DNA from 2 places in the Bacillus methanolicus genome. Region 1 is predicted to be linked to the other one. Evidence: riboswitches for the same ligand, from Rfam matches in the RefSeq annotation. Region 1 holds a riboswitch; the other holds the start of a gene.

The links. Region 1 has a riboswitch for cyclic di-GMP ahead of C0966_RS17000 (hypothetical protein). Riboswitches for the same ligand answer to the same signal wherever they lie in the genome.
Region 2: another riboswitch for cyclic di-GMP. It lies ahead of C0966_RS05140 (methyl-accepting chemotaxis protein); the one in region 1 lies ahead of C0966_RS17000 (hypothetical protein).

The regions. Positions count from the first base shown of each region.
Region 1 is NZ_PNFF01000003.1:733-12,439, reverse strand. Features, by position in the region: gene C0966_RS17025 (DnaA N-terminal domain-containing protein) at 1-211, shown strand, start outside; gene C0966_RS17020 (ArdC-like ssDNA-binding domain-containing protein) at 823-1,716, shown strand; gene C0966_RS17015 (hypothetical protein) at 1,734-1,961, shown strand; gene C0966_RS17010 (DEAD/DEAH box helicase) at 2,039-5,353, shown strand; gene C0966_RS17005 (hypothetical protein) at 5,371-6,135, shown strand; cyclic di-GMP riboswitch class I at 6,354-6,437, shown strand; gene C0966_RS17000 (hypothetical protein) at 6,513-7,211, shown strand; gene C0966_RS16995 (hypothetical protein) at 7,208-7,771, shown strand; gene C0966_RS16990 (hypothetical protein) at 7,794-8,429, shown strand; gene C0966_RS16985 (hypothetical protein) at 8,569-8,985, shown strand; gene C0966_RS16980 (DUF2325 domain-containing protein) at 9,061-9,372, shown strand; gene C0966_RS16975 (hypothetical protein) at 9,388-9,621, shown strand; gene C0966_RS16970 (hypothetical protein) at 9,772-10,023, shown strand; gene C0966_RS16965 (DNA topoisomerase) at 10,077-11,024, shown strand; gene C0966_RS16960 (hypothetical protein) at 11,042-11,461, shown strand; gene C0966_RS16955 (hypothetical protein) at 11,448-11,707, shown strand, end outside.
Region 2 is NZ_PNFF01000001.1:1,011,961-1,023,667, reverse strand. Features, by position in the region: gene C0966_RS05165 (SMODS domain-containing nucleotidyltransferase) at 1-65, shown strand, start outside; gene C0966_RS05160 (hypothetical protein) at 52-465, shown strand; gene C0966_RS05155 (CBASS cGAMP-activated phospholipase) at 469-1,437, shown strand; gene C0966_RS05150 (ISL3 family transposase) at 1,687-2,880, shown strand; gene C0966_RS05145 (CPBP family intramembrane glutamic endopeptidase) at 3,207-4,058, shown strand; cyclic di-GMP riboswitch class I at 4,703-4,792, shown strand; gene C0966_RS05140 (methyl-accepting chemotaxis protein) at 5,068-6,813, shown strand; gene C0966_RS05135 (amino acid adenylation domain-containing protein) at 6,856-9,807, shown strand; gene C0966_RS05130 (4'-phosphopantetheinyl transferase family protein) at 9,841-10,434, shown strand; one part of gene C0966_RS05125 (IS3 family transposase) at 10,462-10,720, shown strand; one part of gene C0966_RS05125 (IS3 family transposase) at 10,720-11,621, shown strand.

The DNA.
Region 1 (11,707 bases):
AAAATCATATGTATCAAGTAAAATATCTAAACCCTCTTTTGAAACGTGGTTTAAAGACGTCTTGTTAAAGAAAGACCAAAATTCCATTATCATTTTAGCACCTAATGATTTTGCCAGAGAATGGCTGGAAGAAAGGTATGAACATCTTATTAAGGAAGCATTAAAAGAATATGATATGGAAATAGAAACATTAACCTTTGAAGTAATTTAACCTCGATCGAATCCTGATTGAGGTTTTTCTTTTTTCCTACAGAGGTTAAGAAATTCTTATTAGGGGATAAAAAGTCTTTAAAGTGGATTTAAAAATCTTTATAGGCCATAAAAAAATTTTTAATGCATGGGTTAAAGAATTTTTAAGGGATAGGTTAAAAAATTTTTAAGGGGGTTTATCCACAGAAATAGGATTGATTAGGGGTTAAAAAATTTTTAAGGGGACTATAGGTTAAAAAATCTTTAACCCTCCCTTAAGAAATTTTTAATCAGAATAATTACAAAAGGGGAATAAATATTTCTTTTAACTTTATGTTTTCAGCCATTCTCCTTCAATGAATATCTTGTCGAGAATGGAAATAGAGGATATAATACCCTTATATTATTATTTTATTTTTTATTTTTAATGCAATCCCATCGAGGATTAGCGGGTAAGACGAAACATTGCAGCCTTTGAGGTTGATGGACAATAGCTATTTTGTGCTATTTATCTATCAAACTTCAAAGGCTTTTTTGCGTTTATATGGCCTTTTGATGGCGGTTAACAACGGGAATGGGGGATACCTATTCTCGTTTTTATATATAAAAAACTTTAAGAAAAGGGGTGCTGTTATGGCTAATCACCAAAACAAAAATTGTAGAAAGTGGAACAAGGATGGTCCAAGTGTAGAAGAAAAAGTCAAAGAACTTGTATCGATCCTAGAAGAAGGAGTGAAAAATTTTAGTTACTCCCCTGAGGAGTTTAAAGCTCTTTTAGAGATGAAGGCACTTATGCCTAACTACTCCTTCCGAAATATTATGGTTGCTAAAGCTCAGTATCCAAATGCTAGTTTTTTTGCTCCATTGAAGCGTTGGAATGAGTTAGGCCGAAAGGTAAAAAAAGGTTCTAAAGCAATTAGAATCTTTAAGCCACGATTTAAAGAAGTGGAAACTGAAGATGGTACCGGAGAAGTGGAAACAAAACTTATCGGATTCCTCACTGTTCCGGTATTTGCGTATGAACAAACAGAAGGAGAACCGCTTCCGATTGACAAGGTTATTATCAATCTTGAAGGTGATTGTCCTGAAGCCAGACAAATTATCGAATACGCCGAGCAAATTGCTCGAAAAGATAATTGTTCTGTTATTTATGGAGATGCAGAAGGAGCAAATGGTTATTACCAGCCTTCCAAGCATGAAATTGTTGTTAGTGAAGCTTTAAGTATCAATCACCGGTGTAAGACATTGATCCATGAACTAGTTCACTCCAAAGTGCACCGATATGACACGTCTTCCTCTACATCTGAAAAAGAAGTAGTGGCAGAAGGAGCTGCTTTCGTTGTCTGTTCATTCTTCGGCCTTGACACAAGTGATTACAGCTTCAGATATGTGAAGTCATGGAGTAAGAACGACGAAGACTCCCTTCTAAAATATGGTTCTCAAATTTGTGATATTTCCGGGAGAATCATTGAAGAGTTCAGACGCCTGATGGAAGAAAAGGCTGAAAAAGGTCTTCAAACAGCTTAGAGAAAGGAGTCTGTTCAGTGAAGCAGTTCACACCGATCAAATTAGAGGAACATGCAGGTCATAAATTTTATGTTGAACATGTGGCCTCAATCCCTTCTGGAACTTTGTATCGAGTTCATTTGACAAATGGTACAGTACACAATTTAACGATTGGATATGCTACATCCGAGAAGGATGCCAAAGAAACTGTAATTCAAGAATTTAAAAATTATTTGGATACATTAAATAACAATCAGTCTAATTAGACAGGGAGGTGTGTCCCTACCTCATTTGTAGATAGGGAGCACTAGCTTCCTATCTAATTTGATTGGTAGGTTAAAGAATGATCCAATGGAATAAAATAGCTGAATCAAACGATAATCCCAAAATGCTAGAAATTTACCTCGATCAAGCCTGGCAGAATGCTTTTTGTTACGCTTTAGCAGTTGAACCACCACAGTATGAATCGCAAGGAGCAAAAATCCTCATGACCATTATTGCAGGAAGTGATTCCACTCTGCAGGCGATGAAAGCTTCTGTTGATATTGGCTCTGGGGGATTAGCTTTTGGTTATGGAGAAAAACAACTAACTGACTATAAATTCGTCCAAGAACTCCGCCTTTACTCAGAGAAAGGAAAGTATGAAAAATTTCCAATAACGATTAATCAAAATCGTAAAGCAATTGCCATTGTTCATGATGAATTGCTAGGAAACAGTGATTATATCCTTTCCTTTGAGGGAAATCCAGCAGAAGATCTTAGACAAGTTTTAGGCAGAGGGAAATACGGTCTTAACATTTTACCGGAATGGAGAGAAACCGTATTTAAAGAGTTTGTCAATAGAGGGTATTTGGAGAAAGTTGAATTTTATTTTGATCCAACTCTTTTCCTAAACGGCTTTGACATTTATAAATTGAAATTAAATGAGGAACACGCTGATGAAATTATTTCTGAAATGATTCAAAACAGGGTTCTTAAGTTTCCTAAAGAGGGGAGCGGGAGAAATCTGGAAGAGATTAAAGACTTAACGACCTATATGCAAACATTTATCAATGACATGATTGATAAAGTTAGCGAACGGGTTCAACCAGCTCATAATCCTCTTACAGATTCTATTCACCCTCAGATTAGTACTTATAAGCGTGAACTTTTTCCTGTTCAAGCTCATGTGTCTACAGCTGTAGCGAAGGTGCTAAAAAAACAGAAAGCTGTATTGATTCAAGGGGAAATGTCCACCGGAAAATCGACTATGATGACAGCCATTGCAGATGTTGTAGCGGCTATGTCCAACAAGAAGGGTTATTTTACTTGTTTAATGTGCCCTCCTAGTTTAACCAAAAAGTGGCCAGAAGAGATCAAAGAGATTATTCCACACGCAGAAGTTCGAGTTATTGAGAGAACAGAACAATTAATCGAATTTCATAGTGCTTGGACAAAAGCTGGAAGACCGAAACCAACGAAACCAACCTTTTTCGTAATTTCTTTTACGACAATGCGCGGTGATTGTGCAACGGTACCAGCTGTTCATTTCCAATACAAGAAAACAGAAAAACAGAGAATGGAAGAGACTCTTCCGTATCGTTATGGATATTATTGTCCTAGTTGCGGAAAGCCTCACCAAGTCATTGAATCTACTGATATTGAAACGGATGAAAATGGTGAGGAAAAAGAAAACCATACTAAACGGACGATGGATAAAAATGAGTTTGGGGAATCCCGACGCATTCATAATGCTCAAAAGCCTGCCAATGCTTTTTGCAGTGAGTGTGGAGAAAGTTTATGGACTAAAAAAGTGCTTACCCGGTATTCGTCCATCAAAGAATGGATGCAGCATGAAAGAAAACTGACTCATGCTCTGAAGGATGGAAATAACCGTTTAGTCCAGCAAATTCAAAATACTCAGCCAGAGATTCCTAAACAACAAGGGAATCCCAGGAGAATAGCAACGGTTGAGTACATTCGTCGGAAAATGAGATGGTTTTTTGACCTTGCTATTATTGATGAAATTCATGAGTTGAAAGCTGGAATGTCCGCTCAAGGCAATGCATTAGGATCTCTTGCAGCTGCTTGTAAAAAGGTAGTAGGGGGAAGTGGCACATTGTTTGGCGGTAAGTCAGAGGATATTTATTATACTCTCTGGCGCTTATTCCCTCACCTTATGGTTGAAAACGGATATAAATATTCAGAAGTAAGAAAGTGGAACGAAGAATATGGAAATATCGAAACCACTACTTACAATCACGATGATAAAGGCGAGTATTCAAACAAACAATCTAGGGGCGGTACGAAAAGAACAGAAAAAGTCTTACCTGGTATTTCGCCTTTTGTATTTGGTAAATTCCTTGTGCAAAATAGCGTACTCGTAAGACTTACTGATGTTTGGCCGGACCCAGTGGAATTAATCAATGTACCTACCATTCTAGTCGATTTAGACGAGGATTTAAGGCAACATTATCAAAATATGGTGGCAACATTTGAACGGGAAATCGATTCTCGAGACGATGGCCATAAACTCTATTTACCTCTTACTCAAACAGGTATAGCGTATCCGGATAATCCATTTACCTATCCTTCTTTCTCTATCAAAACAGAGGACGGAAAGAGGGAGTTGATTTGGAGCCCTGAACCCTTCCCTACAGAGCGGATTCTTAATAAAGAGAAGAAGCTCCAAGAAATCATTAAAGGGGAAATGGAAGAAGGTCGAAAATCAATCGTTTACGTGAGAGATACTGGTTCAAGTGTAGAAGGTAGAGATGTCCGTCCACGCCTCAAGTATATTCTTGAACAAATCGGTGCGAAAGTAGCAATCATGGATACTAGTTCTACCCAAACCAATAAACGCAGTGAATGGTTGCGGAAAAAAATAGTGAAAGAAGGCTACGATGTAGTCATTGTTTCACAGGAACTTGTTAAAGTAGGACTCGACCTATTATGCACTCCAACTTTAATATTTTATCAATTCAGCTGGTCGTTGTTCACCATCAATCAAGCGGCAAGGCGCGCTTGGCGGATTGGGCAAACGGAAGAATGTCGTTTATATTATCTTTCTTACAAACATACCTTCCAAGAACAAATGGCTACCTTGATAGCGATGAAAAATAAAGCAGCGGGTGCGATTAATGGAGACGTAAGCACAGACGGATTGAACGCAATGCTTGGTGATGAAGGTGATCTACAGTCCATGCTTATTAAATCCATAAAAAAAGGTGTTGTCCTTAAAGGTTCTACTGAAGAATGGGTTGCTGAAGCATCTGACCGAGCAAGAGAAATTTTGGCCGGTATTGGCAAAAAGAAACAGAAACAGCTCACACCTAAAGAGCAATTCATTATTTGGGTTAATCAGCAAATTGAATCTGATTCTTCTAGGAACGTTCTTATTCGGAAAGCAACTACCATTACAGCAAACATTGAAAAAGGCATTGTTAATGGATTTACCTTCGTTAATAACGTATTAGAAGTAGATCTTGTTGCAGCTTTTGGATTTGATTGTATCGTAGATGGGGAAATTGTTGCTTATTTAACCGAATTTGAAAGAGAAGTTGCCGCGACTGTTGAAAACCAACAAATATCTTTATTTGAAATTAAGGAAGAGGAGAATAAATCTCGAAAGAAACGTAATGGACCAGTTACTGGTCAATTAGCGTTTGAACTATTTTAAATTGGGAGGAAATGAAAGTGACATTAACCTTAACAATGGACTGGCTAGTATATTTTTACTGGCTAGTTGAATACTATGTTTTTGTTTATTGTCAAGAATTAAAGATCCGGAGCCATTACGAATACTTTGAGCGTTTGACTCAGCTAGAAGTAGATTGTACGGAGTCCAAGGAGGAAATTATTTCTTGCCAGCCTATTCAAGTAATAAATCCCGTTCTAATAGAAGACCCTGATCAAGTAACATTTTCTGATCTTGATGAAGCTACCGAAGGGTTATTTGAAGAAGTTCAACAAGAATTGGGATTGGGTGAGTTCGATAATGTGAATCCCGTTTTTGAACTTGACCAACCAAGTGAAGAAATCGAGTATGAACTAGATATAGACCATGGATATGAACTGTCTAGTCTTGCTGAATATGGAGAGGAAGAAGAATATATTCAGATGGCTGATCTAGATGAAATGGAGGAAAATTCTCCAACTGGCTATGAGCAATTTGCTTCCGCCAAAATAGCAGATTGCATCAATGGACCTCAACAATGGGTCGTAACAATCGTTGGTATGGAAGAGTCTTATATCCACGTTTCCGACGGTAAAAGGATTTGGATCAACGTTGGAGAAAAAGCAACAAAATTAAAAAAAGGTGATGTGCTAATCCTGGATGTTATTCGAAACGGAAAAAATGTAACAGTTGATAATATATTCCGTTTGGAAATGGATGTATCTGAAGATTACGTTATCCCGGATGAAGAATATTGCTTTCAAAAAGAGCAAATGGCTATTTAGAAACAAAGAGAGCGCGACTTCTGTCGCCTCTTGCTCCAAGGAAATAAGTACTGTTTCTTTGGAACAGGAGTTAAAATCCAGCTTTCTAACTATAAAATATGTAACATTATACAATTTTGGCAAAACTGTTAAGAATTCGACAAATTACGACAACTAATATGGGTAAATTATAATATAATGAGTCGAACTTTAGGCATACACCAAAATATTTCCTGTAACATTGATAAAGGCAAATTCATCGAAAGATGAAGACGCAAAACTATAGGGGCTAAGACTTAATGTTATGCCAGCCAGTTACCGAATTGGATTTTAAAGGCTAGTTCGGTTTATTGACTAGCCATTTTTTGTTATATACTTTGGAAAGGGGAACATGAATAGTGGTTACCAGCTCTCAACTTAATGATAATCAAATATTAGAAATTAAAGAGACACTTCAAAAGCAGAAAGTAGGCCTAAAGAATGTTTTATTTAGTTTTTCTGCCACCGCTAAGGCATTAAATATTGAAGCCCACGGCATTGAAGATATACCACAGAATAGTGAGTACTATGACAATATAGAAGATAACCTTCTCTTTGCAGAATTGAGCTGGTTATCACCAATGTCTAGGCAATTAAATAAAAAATTAGAAGTTAATTTCAATGCGGATATAGATGTTTTGCCTGATGGAAGTATGGATCATGCCAATATTCGCTTTGAAGTAAGTGCAGGTATTTTTTCCAGACAAACGGAAAAACATCAAATTTTACAATCTGCCAGAATACTTTTTATTAGTTTAATTCCTTTCCGTCCTTACATAAAGAATGTCACCTTTAAAGGACACCAACATACCCTTAAAACAATTCTTTTTTCTATGGAATTAGATGGGCGAAAGGTAAATTCAATTCTTGTAAACAATCAAGTTATCAATCAACAAATTCTTAGCCAATGGTTAGCTACGTTGGACCATGTACTAGATTATAATAAAGGAAGATATAAATTTATTACTAAAGTACCAGTAGTTAATGGCAAAATGAGTACTGCTTCATTTGAATCAGCCGTTTGTTTCCGATTTGAAGGCAATGGAGGGAAAAAATGAATTTACGAAGATATTACATAATCCTTTTGATCGTAATTTTTTCATTTGTCTTACCGTTATCAGCAAAAGCGAATCCTATTCTTAACAGGGGATCTGAGCCTAGTTTTAATAATCAAGTAAATACCTGGACTGAAAGCATTAATGGCTTAGCTCCAACTATTTCATTTATTTTCTCCGCTTTATTTACCATTATGTTTTTAATGGGTGTTGTTAGAATGGGATATTCCATAGTAACAAAAACTGGACAAGTCATGAAATTCTCTACTGGCGTATTAATTTGGGTACCCATAACTTTCTTTTTTATCCGTATAATGGTAATTATAATATTTACTACAAATAGTAAAAATGTTACACTGCTTGCAAGTGATATTATTAACTTAATAAAATCCACCGGTTACTATACTTCCATCGGAATGGTTTTAATTGGTTTAGTCTTCTACATGTTTTATCATTTTATCGACCATCCAGAGTATGGAAGATGGAGTAAAAGATTGTGGGTGAGCGCAGCTCTATTAACAGTTCTAACAACATTAATGCCAATTGTGTTGGGAGCTGCTTAATTCTACATAAAAAGGTGATTCCATGTTGAAGCTTGTAGTAGATAACAACCGAAATATAAATTTAAACAATGATATTACTTGTCGAAATTCTTGTGATCTTTTTGATGAGATTACTGGAAAATGTTCTATTAATAAAAACATAAATGTAGATAGCCCTTATGAAGCAGCAAGATGTGGATTTTTTTTAAGCAAGAATGAAATGTCCATGCCTAAAAAAGACCAAGTTGGTTTTAGATTTTCATTAATCGAGGAAGAAGCTGATTACCTTTTGAATGATGAAGAAATCTTTCATGAACTAGTTGGAAAATCTCTTAAAAAAAATTACACATATCCGTTAAAACCGGACTTTTCCTCAAATAGAGATGATGCATTCTGGTATGTTTCCCCTTGTAGACAGTATGGATGTTGGATCATTAGTCAATGTAAAAAACCGATTCCTTTACCTAAAAATAAAAGTGAGGCCGAAATGGGTTGGAGTAAGAGGGTATATAAGTCTCCAATTCCATTACATGACCACAAGTCTTCTCTTTCTATAGCCTCTAAAATGGCATGGGTCATAGATGAAGAGGGTTACGGTCAATATGCTTTACTGGTTAATGGGGAAATTTCATCAATTTCCTGTCCTAAACCAGTAAATTGGAAAAAAGGCTCTTCGTAATAGTGACGATTAGAAGACATTATTGTATAATAAGTTTTAATTAAATAATCAAAGGGACGAACCCTTGTTGTAGATGCGCTACGAGTATGTGCATTTACGGCAAGGGTTTTTTGTGTGGAAAAGGAGGGATATGTGTTCAATGGAAAATATCATGATCATTAATGATAAAACCTCTTTTAGAGAAGGTTTAAAGAAACTACTTGAACTAAAATATGGCCGGTTTTTTGATATTATCGGAACCGATTCGAAACAGTTCCGATATGAGAATAAAGATGTCCCCAGACTAATCATTATAGAGAGAATCTCTAATTCCAAAATAGAACGGTTTCTTATCGAGATGCGCAAAAAAGGAGCAAAAGTGGTTTTATTGGGTCTGAAACCCGACAATATTCAAAGCTATATAGAATTAGATTTATTTGATGGATTTCTATTAAAAAATATGCCAACCAATCAATTACTGACTGTACTTGAAGAAATACTGGAACATGATGATGTTTATGTACATCCTGATATAGGATATTTCTTTCTCAAAAAACTACAAAAAAAGAATAATTAGGAAATAATACTTGTATTTGATGTAATATGTGTTATATTTATTATAAATTTACGTCTTATACAGGGAGGCTTAATTATGAAAAAAACAATCGCTATCATTGGAGGATATCAAGAAGGTACATATAGAAAAATTGGCCAGAAACAAGGAGTTGATGTGATTTTCCATTCTGGAAAAACAAGAAACGGCGGTAACAAAAAAGAGTTTCGGAATCTAATAAAAAAAGCAGATTGTGTAGTGGTCCTACTCGGCGCGTGTGGGCATGTGAGCATGGATATCGTAAAAGAATTGTGCAAAAAGCAAGGAAAAGATCTGTTATTTCATAACGGATTTGGAGCATCAGGGGCAATTCAAATGTGTGTTGAACATCTAAATTGCAGTGCAGCTTAAGGAGAGTAAGTATAATTGAAAATTTATAAATTTGGCGAACAAACAAGAGTACCTCATGAAATAACAAAAACGGTTATTGAAGTAAGTGAAGCAGAGTTACAGTTAATTCAGGCTATTAGAGAATTGGATAACCCAGATGAGTTGGTTCGAATTAGTAGTAGTATAGATTCAGAACGTATTAAAAACTGTCTTCTATATGTTGCTGCTGAAAAAATTTTATTAGGAGGAAATTTTAATGAAACAAATTGAGTTTCAAAGACAAGTTATACGAGAAGAGTATATATCAAAGGATCAGTCAGAAGGCCAAAAACCACGGAAAAATTTATATATTAACCGTCCTTTTTTCTCTCGAAAAAATAGATTCAAGAATTATTCAAAATAATTGGGGAGGCGCTTTTAATGGAAAGGTGTTTAATATGCGCTGAGAAACCTGATCAAGCTAAAAAGTTAGCTTCCCCTTTTCCACATAATAATAAGGGTGATCACATAGCCATCGAACCTTGTTCAATTTTTCCAAAAGGTGCGGTGGTTATAAGTGCTTGTGGACATCTTTTAGAATTATTTGCTCCTGAAGATTATGATGAATCTCTCAAAAAATGGTTACTTGATACAGTCCCAATCATTCCAACTCAATTCAAATTGAAATTATAGAATCATAAAGGAAATACTTTCAAACTTTTAAAAAGTTTTTAAAAGATCCAACAATTTCTTTTGTAATAAATGCAGCCGATGCCGGCAGGGAAGGTCAACTTTTAATTGACGAAATTCTGTATTTTTTAAATAATAAAAAACCAGTTAAGCGCCTTTGGACTTCTTCACTTACGAAAAACAGTGTAATTAAAGCATTTCAAAATTTAAAAGATAATCGTGAATTTAAAGGATACTATTATGAAGCTATTTCCAGGCAGAGAGCAGATTGGTTAGTTGGAATTTCAGTAACAAGGACTTTATCGATTCTGCTTTCAGAAAAAGGAATAAATAAAACATTTTCAGCAGGTCGAGTACAGTCAGCATTGATGGGAATCATTTATCAACGAGAAAAAGAAATTGAAAATTTTGTTAGTAAACCTTACTGGGATTGTGAAGCTGAGTTTCAATTTGGTGAAAACAAGCTTGTTGGTAAATGGTTTAAAGAAGATGCAGATCATATTTTCGAATTGGAAGCAGCACAAGCTCTGGCTGACTTTTGTAAAGACAATAGTGCACAGGTTTATTCAGTTATAAAAGAGGAAAAAAGAAGTCCTCCACCGCAGTTTTATAACCTTTCGGCTCTTCAGATGGAAGCGAATCGATTATACGGTATGTCCCCAGCAGCTGTCTTATCTTACGCACAATCATTATATGATAGATCGTTAATTACATATCCTAGAAGTGACAGCCGGTATATTACTCCGGAAGAAGCCAAGTGGCTACCAAGCATTTTAAATAACCTAGCCAAGTTAGATGAATACAAACCTCTAATTAATGGTACAACCAAAGATATTTCCAAAGATAAAAGGTACGTGGATAAAGATCGGGTAACGGAACATTTTGCAATAGTTTTAACAGAAGAAATTGTAAATCCTCTCACTTTACCAAGAGGAGAACAGCTAATTTATGATCTTATTGCAAAATCAATTATTGCTGCACATTATCTTCATATTGCGACATAGATAGGAGGAAAATTAAAGTGATGAAAATGAGTGATAAGGTAATGGTGTATCAGTATTTAAAGAAAAATAATATAACTGTCAACAATGAAGAATTACTAGCTCTAGGTAATTTAAGATTTGTTATTTCTGAACTTATGAAAGAACAAAATGTATCATTTGCTCAACTGTCAAATGAAACAAAATTCTCTCCCGAGATAATTGAAGATGCTATAAAAGGAAAATTAGATCTCAATCTAACTTCATATATCTTTAGAGAACTATGCGATTACTTTAATTTAGATAAGGAAGTTTATTGGAAGTATACAAATGGAAGAACGGTAATTTCTGAAAAAGGAAATAAAGTAAGTGAATTCGACTTTGCTAAAAATTGTTCAGTTGACACATTACGCGTAACAAATCAATTATTTATGGAGGAGATTCAAAATGAATTTCACTGAAAAAAAACGAATTTTAGATGTTCTTAATAGCTTAGAAGTGATTGAAGAAAACGGTGGAGATGAATGTTATCTTCTTGTAGAAAACAATGAAGAAAATCATAAAAAACTTAATGATGTCGGGGTTTCGAGCGAAACAATCAACAAATACGGAGATGAAGAAACTTTTTGTATTCTTTCATTAGCTTTCAGTGAAGGGTATTGTGATCTTTATGATGGGGATAAATTAATTGTATTTGATAAATGCAT
Region 2 (11,707 bases), on a different contig from region 1:
ACCAAGATCATGGGACAAAAGTCCGCGACCATCGTTTTTATGGTAAACAAGATGAAGAATATTAAAACCATTAATTTGGGATTGCAAAATTTTGCCATATCAAAAAAATTCCCTTCATTTAGACTATTTAAAGATAGTCATCAAAATATTTACTGGATAGGAAAACTGCAACCTTCAGAAAAATCACCAATCTACACTGTCAAAATCCAATACGATCCATATCAACCTAAGGTTTTTGTCTTGGAGCCAGAAATATTAAGATCCGCACCCCTTCGTTATGGCGACAACTCCTTATGTTTATATCATCCAAACGATAATAGTTATAGACCTGACATGTTAATTTCTGATACCCTAATACCTTGGGCTTCTGAATGGTTATATTTTTATAATATTTGGTTAGAAGAAGGTGTTTGGTGGGGTAAAGAAGCTCCCCACAGCCCAATTAGTTTTACAGAGAGGAAGTAAAAAATGTTAAATTGGGAACACATAAAGACGGGGAACTGGCAGCCAAGAGAACATAATGCCTTTAAAATTTTATCAATTGATGGTGGAGGAATGAAGGGAATAATTCCTGCTCGATATTTAAAACTTGTTGAAGAAGTTATCAGAACGCCCATTTACCTACACTTCGATTTATTAGCAGGTACATCAACTGGTGGAATCATATGCTTAGGATTGGCATCTGGAATGAGCGCTGAAGAAATCTCCAATCTATATATTAGTGAAGGCAAGCGTATTTTCGGTAATAAAAAGGCAAGCGGATATTTTATTAACACATCTTACGATAACACATCATTAAAAGCCCTTTTAATGGAGAAGTTCACTGATAAGAGGATTAATGATGCCAAGACATTGTTGTGTATTCCTTCCATTGAACATCATAAAGCTGAACCTAAAGTTTATAAAACTCCCCACTGCTCAGATTATATTAGGGACGGAGAGCGTTACATGTGGGAGGTAGGATTGGCAACGTCCGCCGCTCCTACATACTTCCCTGCTGCCAATATAGGTGACGGAGAATGTAAAATAGATGGTGGACTTTGGGCAAACAATCCAGTATTAGTAGGGATAGCTGAGGCCAAAAAGTTAGGATTTACACTTGATCAAATAAAAGTGCTTTCCATTGGAACAGGTGACAGTTTATACAATGCCCCTAATAAGATTGCGGAAGCAGGTGGATGGTTGTCCTGGAGGAAGAAGCTGGTGGAACTTACGATGCAAGCACAGTCAAAAGGTGCTGAACACACTGCCAGGTATCTAATCGGAAGTAATTTAATCCGTTTAAATCCAACTCTTCCTCGACCGATACCATTAGACACCACGAACAAAGAAGATATTTCTATCATGATACAGGAAGCAAACCACATGTTTGAAAGGACTTTTATTCCGCTAGGCATAAAAGATATGTTTTTCGAAAGAAGTGCAATACTTCAATAGTAATAATGGTTTGAATTCTAATAAACAGGTTTGGATTTGAAAGTGTAAAATAGTAAACAATCATTTAAAATGGGGTGCAATTCGCACCTCTTTTGTTATATTATCACTATTTTAGAAGAGTTCAATCAAGAGAAATTAGATGTTTTGATTCATCACCACATTTTGTGATTTAACCCAAAAAATAAGGAAAACACTCACGAATTCCTGGCAATAATGTTAGCGTGACTTAACATAACAGGAGGTTCAAAAGTGTTTTCCGTATCACTAGATTTGCCAGAATTTGAAGTTGTTAAACAAGTATTTCTTGAAGATTGCAATCTGTTACATGTTGAGAAAAATACGATGGAAGAACGTTGTACTTTTTGCGGCTTTTTTACCAGTAATGTCCACGACTGGCGGACAAGAAAGGTTCGTGACTTGTCCGTATTAGGTAAGCCCCTTTTCTTATTAGTCAGAGTGCATAGATACCGTTGTCACAACTGTAATGAGGTATTTTCACAAACATTTGAATCTATCAGTCCTAATAAGCATCAGACCAATCGATACAGAGAATATCTGTATCAAATGTGCAATGGATCCACTATTCAAGAAGTAAGTCGAAAGGAAAAAGTTCCTTATACGACAGTAGAAAGAATTTTTTATTCCATCGCTAAAGAAAAAGAAATGGAGCATTTAGAACATCTTGATAGTGCTTTAGAAAACAATGAACTAGTCCTTAGCCTTGATGAGATCGCTGTTCGAAAGGGTCACCGATATGAAACCGTTCTAATGGATGCCCAATCCGGCAGTGTTCTTGGTATGGAACATCAACGTAGTTATGATTCTACTCTAACCTTACTCTCCAAGGAGATCCTGGCTAATAAGTGTGTTCAAACCGTTGTCATGGATATGTGGGATCCCTTTCATAAAGCTGTTAAATCTATATTCCCAGAGGCCTGTATCGTCATTGATAAATATCATGTGGTGCAAAAGGTGACACATGCACTTGACCAAGTTAGAAAGAAAACTCCTGGACTAAAAAAGGGACGGTTTAAACTCTTGAAAGGTTCTGAAAAGTTAACGGCTAATGAAAAACAACAATTAGACGAGATGCTCAAAGAGCATTCAGAATTGTCATATGCCTATTTTCTAAAAGAACTCTTTAGAGAAATATACCAAGTGAATGACTATGATACAGCTGATTCACTCTTAGAAGAATGGATTCAACTCGCATGGAGCAGCCCATTTCCTTCATTTCATCAAGTTGCCAAGACGATAGAAAATTGGAAGGCACAAATTTTACAATATTTTCTTACACCTTTTACGAATGGCCGGATTGAAGGTACAAACCATAAGATTAAGAACATCAAAAGACGTGCTTTTGGCTTCAGAAACCTTGAAAGATTTCGGCTACGTGTATTTTTGGAATGTACAGGTAAAACTTATAAAAATCAGGTTGCTTAACCTTGCCCTCCATCAGCTTTCCGCATTGTAGTTGGTAGAATGGAAGCCGTCAAGGAAAGCACTTGACCGCTTCCATTCTACCAACTTAGTGGTCTGCAAGCTGACGAAGGGGCTACTCTAGATTGAGTACCAATCTAGCTAACTTATTTCAGGAATTGTGTGGACATCACAGAATATGGTGAAGAGACTACATATCTAACCCAAATAACATAATATAAGATTTGTAAAGCGGTACATTGTGAACGATAGGGTCATTGTGCACTCGTTTTAAGGTTGCCAGCTTTGATATGGCTTCGTGAACCATAAAAAGGGAGGAGCTATTAGTTATGCACTGGGGAAAGGTAGTTATACATTGTTTGATGTTGGTTATTTTGTTTTTGTTAGCAGCCATTTTTGTGATTCCCCTGACGGATGTGATTGAAAACGGTACGATGCGGGTTGTGGTCAAAGAACTTATACGTATTGGATTTACTGTAGGACTGCTATGGTTGTATGCGCGGCTGTTCTTTAAAAAATCGAGTGGATATTATCGTATTCATAAACTGTTTGATACTGGTGAAATATGGGTATTTGTTGGTTTGGCAATGCCACTTACAGTTATAGCATTTTATCTGCTCACAGAATTCGTCGTTTTTGAAAAGCAAGAACAACTTCATATTGAATCTGCTTTAGCGTTTATCATTGGCTCGTTCTTCACGGCATGCTCTGCCGGGGTGATTGAAGAGATTTTGTTCCGCGGTTATTTGTTTAAGCTAATCGAAGACAAATGGAATGCGATTACCGCCGTTTTCATCACTTCCATCTTGTTCGGTGCTCTTCATTTACTTACTGTGAATGGGTTACAGTTGGTTGATGTGTGCTTGGTACTTATCGCAGGCAGCTTGGTTGGCATTATGTTTTCGCTTATTGTTTATATGGCGGGGAATGTATGGAATGCAGTCGTGGTGCATATCATTTGGAACTTTTTTATTAATTCCCAAATGGTGCAATTTGCTCCTGTGCCCGACAGAAGTCATTCTTCCCTTGTGATGCTCAGGTTAAAATCGGACAGTGTTTGGATTACGGGCGGTACATTTGGGATCGAAGCTGCTCTTCCTGTTATCGTACTATATGTACTCATTATCTGCTGGATTGGATTTCGCAAAACAAAAGTTAGAAGGAATACTGTCACTTTTTAAGGAAAATACAGCAATTATTTTTGCACGTATTTTTTCACACATTGAACTAAACCAGCTGTTAATTGGAACAGCTTTAAAACTTCAATTAAACATACCTTTAGAAAATGTTAATGATATTAATAATTTGTATCAGTTAAGATTAATTTTTTAATAAAAAAGGAAAAAAGAAAATAATACATAGGCGGTCTTTTATTGTCATAAACCAACACACAGGACATGGAATGACAGAGAAAACGACAGTAGGAACAGTAAGATAATAGCAACAGACAGCAACGAATGAACAAATAACACAATGATAGCGATAATGACTAATAATAATGAGATCAGAGATCGCCTGCCGCCAGCACTCTTTGTACATAAGATTCCATACTGTTAGACATTTCAAAAAAAAGTCATTGAGTATTTATCTCAATATTATAGAAGGGATTTCGGATCGGAAAATACCTTTTATCTCTGGGAACTCAACAGAATTTCTTTACTGAAGAAAAATTACGAGGTTAATTGTTCAATACGTTCATAAAATATCACAAATAATAAGAACGATTTGTGACAAGTTTGTGAATATTTTTGAACAAGGTAAAAATTGCCTACCTTTTGCCGATATATATATGGTAAAAGGTTCTCTTTTGGTGTTTTAAATTTTCATATTTATTTGGCAAACTACTCGAAAGGGTAGGACGCAAAGCTAAAGGGGCTACATCTATTTATAATAGACATGCCAGCCAGTTGCACTTCGTCTGAAGTTTCGTTTTGATTCTTTACGAAGTTTTTTATTAAGATGATCTCGTTCAAGCAGCTGCCCTCTTTAGTTTTACTAGACTAGAGAGGGCAATTTTTTTATATAAGTTCAGATTGAAAAATAGACATAAGTAAGATGATCAAGTGAAGTAAAAGAAAAGTCCAAATGTTTTATACATATGTCTGAAAATCAAACTGCATTTATATAAATTCAAGTAGTGAACAAGCATTTACATAAATAATTGCTACTTCTTATGAGGAGGAATAAAAAGTGTTAAAAAACATGAATTTTTTCACCAAGAATATGCTGTTTTCGATAGTGAGTGTTGTGATTGTAGGAGTATCACTTGTTGGGATGGGTTATATTATCCAAGGTAATTTGTTAGAAAATCAGTTAAAACAGCAATCGGAAGAAATTACAAAATCTTGGATGAAGAAGATAGATGTCGATAAAGTAGAACAAGCTTCTAAAACGGAAAATATAAAAAGTAAAGAACATCAAGAGTTAACGACTTTATTAGATCAGTTAAGTGAATATAACCCGAATATTGCTCAAGGATACATATTTGGTACTGAATTGGCGGGGAAGAATGGAAATAAAACATCTATAGTGGCAAATCCTACTGGAATATGGGAGATGTTGCAAGAATCAGGATTAAAAGTAGGGGATATGTATGCTCAGCCTGATGTGGTAGTGGAAGCAATTAAGAAATTAAAGAATGAAAAGAAAGTTCAATTTACTAAAATTTATAAAGATGATTTGGGTACTTGGATGACAATTTTACATCCGATTATAAATAGCAAAGGTGAGGTATTTGCTTATTTTGGAGTTGACATAGATGCTTCAAACATAGAGGAAGGGCAAAAAGATTTATTGTTCAAATCAGGAATCTCGTTAGTTGTTATTTTAATGTTACTAATTGTAGGGCAATACTTATTATTAAAAGTTTCATTAAAGCCGTTAACCAATTTAATGCAAGGTATTGAAGAAGCAAGTAAAGGAAACTTGAATATTTCAGTGAAAGAAGGGAAAGATGAGTTAGGCCAAGTTAATCAAAAGTTTAATGGAATGATAAATGTAATAAAAGGTACGGTAAGTAGAATACGACATACTTCGAAAGAGATTGCCGAGAATTCAGAAAGGCTTTATGCATCGTTTGAAACAAGTTATAAAGCAGCTAACAATATTACAAACTCGGTAGAAATGGTACAAGAATTATTAGAGCGACAAGCTAAATCTATTAATGAGTCTTCGGTTGCGGTGGAGCAGATTTCTAAAGAAGTAATTAGCATTGCCAATTATACGAATGAAGTTTATGAGCTTTCTGAAGGGGTAACACTGCTTTCTGAAAATGGGAAAAAGTCTACTGATAAAGTTGTAGAGCAGATGGAGAAGATTAATCATAATGTAGAAAACTCCGATAAAGCAATCAACGAGCTTGTTACCGTGTCGGATGAAATTCAAGAAATATTACAAGTAATAACCAGTATTTCAAATAATACAAATTTATTGGCATTAAATGCTTCGATTGAGGCTGCTAGAGCAGGTGAGCATGGGAAAGGATTTGCTGTAGTAGCAAATGAAGTGAAAAAATTATCGGAGCAATCTGCAAACTCGGTAGAGAGCATACAAAAACTGATTGATAAAGTAAAAGAACAAATAAATAAAGTAGTAGATTCTATGGAAATCATAAAAAATGATGTGAGTGAAGGTATTGAAATTACAGAAAGTACAAATGAAGTATTTGGGAAAATTTATGAATCTATATTGGAAGTAGCTAAAAAATTGCAAGTAGTCTCTTCTTCCTCTCAACAAATTTCTGCAGGAGTTGAAGAATCGACTGCTATGATTGTTGAATTGTCAAGTAACGCTGAAAATATTACTAAAAGATATGATGATATTGTAGAAAATATCCACGAACAAGAAGCTTCGTTTGAAAATATAAGAGAAACAGTGGGTTACTTAACAGAAACATCAAAAGAATTAAAAAAGCTTAGTGATCAATTTAACATATAATGGTTATTCAACAAGATATTCTACAAGAATGGAGGGCATCAAATGAAAAATATTGTAGAAGGATTTGAATTATCTGTAAAAAAATTTCCGGATTATATAGCGGTTAAAGATAAGAATCGATATTTAACATATAAAGAACTAGATAAAGAATCGTCACGTGTAGCAGTGGAATTAGTAAAAAACGGACTAAAAAAAGGACAGTTTGTAAGCATTTTTCTTAAAAGAAGCGTTGATACCGTAGTGTCCATTTTAGGCATCTTAAAAGCTGGTGGAGTGTATGTACCATTAGATCCAGCTCATCCTGAAGAAAGAAATCGATATATTATCGAAGATACTCAATCACCATTTTTGATAACGAAATCAGATTGGCTAGAAAAAATTAAAAAACTAAATGTAAGATCGAAAAATATACTGTTGGATCGTTTAGATGACAATGATGAAGATGTATCGGTAAACATTCAAGAGAATGATTTAGCTTATGTAATTTATACATCAGGTACTACCGGCAATCCTAAAGGTACTTTATTGAGACATGTCGGGGTATTAAATTTAGTTTCTTGGAAACAGAGAGTGTTCAATATTAGACCGGAAGATCGAGTATTACAGTTTGCTACGTTTAGTTTTGATGCTTCTATACCTGAAACATTTGTTTCCTTATTCAATGGTTCGATTTTGTATTTAATTGATGATGAGGAAAGAATGTCTGTTGAACATTTTCTTAAAACAATCGATAGAGAAGGAATTACTGTCATTCCTGCTATACCGACTGTATTTTGTAACCAGTTATCGAAATATGCTAAAACACATGGTAAACGGAAATTTGGAAAGGTAAGGGCTGTAGGGGTAGCAGGAGAATTGCTAACAGGTGAGGTTGCAAGAAACTTTAAAAAGCAGTTTGGAAATGAAACGACATTATTTAATTTATATGGCCCAACGGAAACGACGGTAGCGGCTTCGTATTATGAGGTACCTGATGAAATCGATGAAAATATGTATAGTGTTCCAATTGGAAAAGCAATTGATGGTACTAAATTATATGTAGTGAATGAGAAAGGAGAGAGATGTAAAGTAGGTGAGATTGGTGAATTGTGGATTGCATCTGTAGGTATATCTTTGGGTTATTTGAATCAACCAGAGAAAACAGCAGAAGTGTTTATTAAGAATCCTTTTGAGGATATTTTTGAAGGAATGGTATACAAATCTGGAGATCTAGTAAAAGAATTAGAAGATGGGAACTTGGTGTTTATCGATAGAAAAGATACTCAAGTAAAAATTCGAGGACATCGTATTGAGATTGCTGAAATTGAGAATCGGATGTGTCAGATTGAAGGAATTCTTGACGCTGTAGTAGTCGTAGAAGAAGACAACGCAGAGAAAATATTAAAAGCTTTTTACATTTCTACGGATGAGTTGAGTCATGCTTTTATTATCAACGAGTTAAAAAAGAATTTGCCGAGTTACATGATTCCTTCTAAAATGAAAAGAATTGAAGAGTTGCCTTTTGCTCCTACAGGAAAAGTAGATAGAAAGAAATTAGCGATGACTGAAGCTGATCGAGTAGTATTAGTAACCGATGACATTGTAAATCCTAGAAATCAGGTAGAGGAAGACATTTTAAATGCGTGGAAAAGGGTATTAAACATTGAAGGAATTGGAGTAAAAGAAGATTTCTTTGAAGTTGGTGGACATTCTTTAAAAATTATTGAAGTATTAGCGGAGATAAAGAAAAAGTATAGAGGACTATTCATCAAGGATTTCTTTGAATTGCGTACAGTAGAAAAATTAGCCGCAAAAGCAATAGAAGAGCACAAAAAAGAGGTTCAAGTGAAAGAAACAACATTTGTACAATTAAAAGAATATCCTGTGTTGAAAGTAGATAAGATCTTACCAAAAGTAAAGAGTGTGGTATTAACAGGGGCAACCGGATTCCTCGGTAGTCACTTATTGAAAAGATTGGCCGATAAGAAAATTCATATGTATGCGATTGTGCGAGGAAACCAACCTGAAGAGCGATTGAAAGAAAAGTTGAATACATATTTTCACATGGATATGAATGAGTATATTCACGTGGTGAATGGAAACTTAACACAGAGATTTTTAGGGTTGCCTGTAGACCAGTTTAAGGAGTTAGCTTTTAAAGTTGATGCTGTTATACATAGTGCTGCGGATGTTCGACATTTTGGTGAGCGGGAGCATTTTGAGAAAGTCAATGTAGAAGGTACGAAACATGTGTTAGAATTATTGGATGTGAATCCTGATTTGGTATTCCATCATATTTCAACGGTAGGAACTGTGGAAGATTTACTATTAGAAGGAAAGTGGATGGAGTTACAAGGAAAAACCAATATTCCGGAGGATTTGCAATTAAATAATGTGTATACAGACACGAAATTAAAAGCTGAGAGATTGGTTTTAGATAAAGTCAAAGAAGGCTATCAAACATTTATTTATAGAATGGGAAATTTAACGGGAAGAGCATCTGATGGAGTATTTCAGGAGAACATTGAAAGTAATGCATTTTATCGGATGATGAAATTGATGATATTAGTTGGAAAAGCTCCTGATGTAAATTGGATGGTTGATTTTACACCTATTGATTTTGCTAGTGCAGTTGTAACGACTTCTGTACTGAAAACTCAACATGATAGACGGGTCTATCATGTTAATCATCCAGAACCTATTCATTATCGTAAATTTATAGATTTATTGAATGAAGTGGGTTATAAGGTAGAATTGATGGATAAGATAGAATATGAAGAATTTGTATTAAATCTAGAAACTTCTAAGGAAGCTAGAAATTTATTGGTTGCACAATTAGACGGTGACGGTGCGAAAGATTCAGAAGCGGTCTTTGATAGCAGGGATACGATGACTTCTTTGGGAATAAAAAATATTCCTGAAATCAATAAAGAATATATGAAAAAGTTATTAGATCATGCTTTCGAAGTTGGATTTATTAAGGTTAATAAATTAGTAGAAGAAGTATTAGTGTAATGCTGATACTTCTTTTTTATGGTGGTATGTGGGATGGTGGATGTATATATATTTCAAGACTGGAAGTATTGCAAAAAAGAAATAAATGAGAGCATCATCACCGATAAAGAACAGATGTATATAAAGAAGTATGGAAATGGTAGAGAATCCATACTTTCTTTACTTTTAGTAAAGTCTGTTTTAGGAGAAGTGGAAATTTGGAGAGATGAAAGGGGAAAACCTTTATTAGTTAATGATGAACGATTTGTAAATTGGTCTCATAATGAAGAGTATTGGGTATTAGCAGTTAGTAGAGAAGGTCCTGTTGGTGTGGATATTGAGTCGTTAGGTAAAGACTATCAAGAAGAGGCGTATGGTTGGATTTTACATGATGAGGAAAAAGAACGGATGAAACAGGGGGTGAAATTTTCTGAAATATGGACAAGGAAAGAGGCTTATGTAAAGTATCTAGGGGTGGGAATTGATGAAGATATGAATAAGTGGAATTCTTTTGATAAGGATTTTATAAAGTCTTTTAAATTTAAGAATGCCGTTATTAGTGTATGCGCTGAAAAGATTGACAAGATCAATGTATATGTAAACGGGTATGATGTTAGACTAAAAAGTAGACACAGATTATTATTGTAATAATAGACTGAAAAATGAGGTGTCTACATGACAAAAAATCAAAGGCGGTACGAGGAAGACTTTAAGCGTCAAACTGTTCGTTATATTTTGGAGGAAGCGAAATCCGTTGCACAAGTTGCCCGTGAGCTCAAAATAAACGAAAATACTCTTCACGGCTGGGTGAAAAAATATAAGCAAGAACCTGAAATATCAGAAACCCAAACTTTTCGATCTGAAGACCACGAAGTTCGTGAATTGAAGAAACGTATTCGGGATCTGGAGGAGGAAAACTCCATATTAAAAAAGGCGATGCACTTCTTCGCGAAAGACCATCGGTAAAATATTCATTTATCCATGAACATCGCTTCGATTACCGATTGGAGAAGATGTGCGAGGTATTGAAAGTTTCTCGAAGCGGTTATTATAAATGGCGTGATCGTCCCAAAAGTGCTAGACAAGAACGTCGAGAAGAATTGACGCAGGAAGTGCGTCGTGTGTATATCGAATCCCGCCAACTGTATGGGAGTCCAAAGGTTACCAAAAAGCTCAATCATGAAGGAATTAAGGTTTCACAGAAGACGGTTTCCCGCATAATGAAAGAAGAGGGAATGAAGTCTCGTACCGTGAAAAAGCATAAGGCAACCACTAACTCAAAACATAACCATCCGGTCCATGAAAATGTCTTAAACCAAAATTTTACTGTTACAAAACCAAATGAGGTGTGGGTAGCTGATATCACATATGTTCCAACGGATGAGGGTTGGCTTTATCTAGCTAGTATGATGGATTTGTATTCAAGGAAAATAGTCGGCTGGCATATAGACTGTTCAATGAAAAAGGAGCTAGTGTTGAGCGCTTTAAAGCAAGAAGCATATCAGCGTCAACAACCACAAGGATCTATCCTCCATCACTCTGATCGAGGGAGTCAATATGCTTCAAATGACTATCAAGCTAAGCTAATTGAATACGGTATGAAATGCAGCATGAGCCGAAAAGGAAATTGTTATGACAACGCTTGTATTGAATCATTTCATGGGATCATAAAAAAAGAACTAATCTATCAGACTCGTTATAAAACAAGGGAAGAAGCAAAAAAGAGCATATTTGAGTATATAGAAATATTTTACAATAATAAACGTATTCACTCAGCAACAGAGTATTTTTCACCATCTGAATACGAACGTATGTACTATAAAAAGGGAGCTTAATGAGCATATTAATAGAAAAGTGAGAACCGAAAATTTACCTTTTAAAAATAATTAGGACAGCGTCGTAATTATTTTTAAAAGGCCAC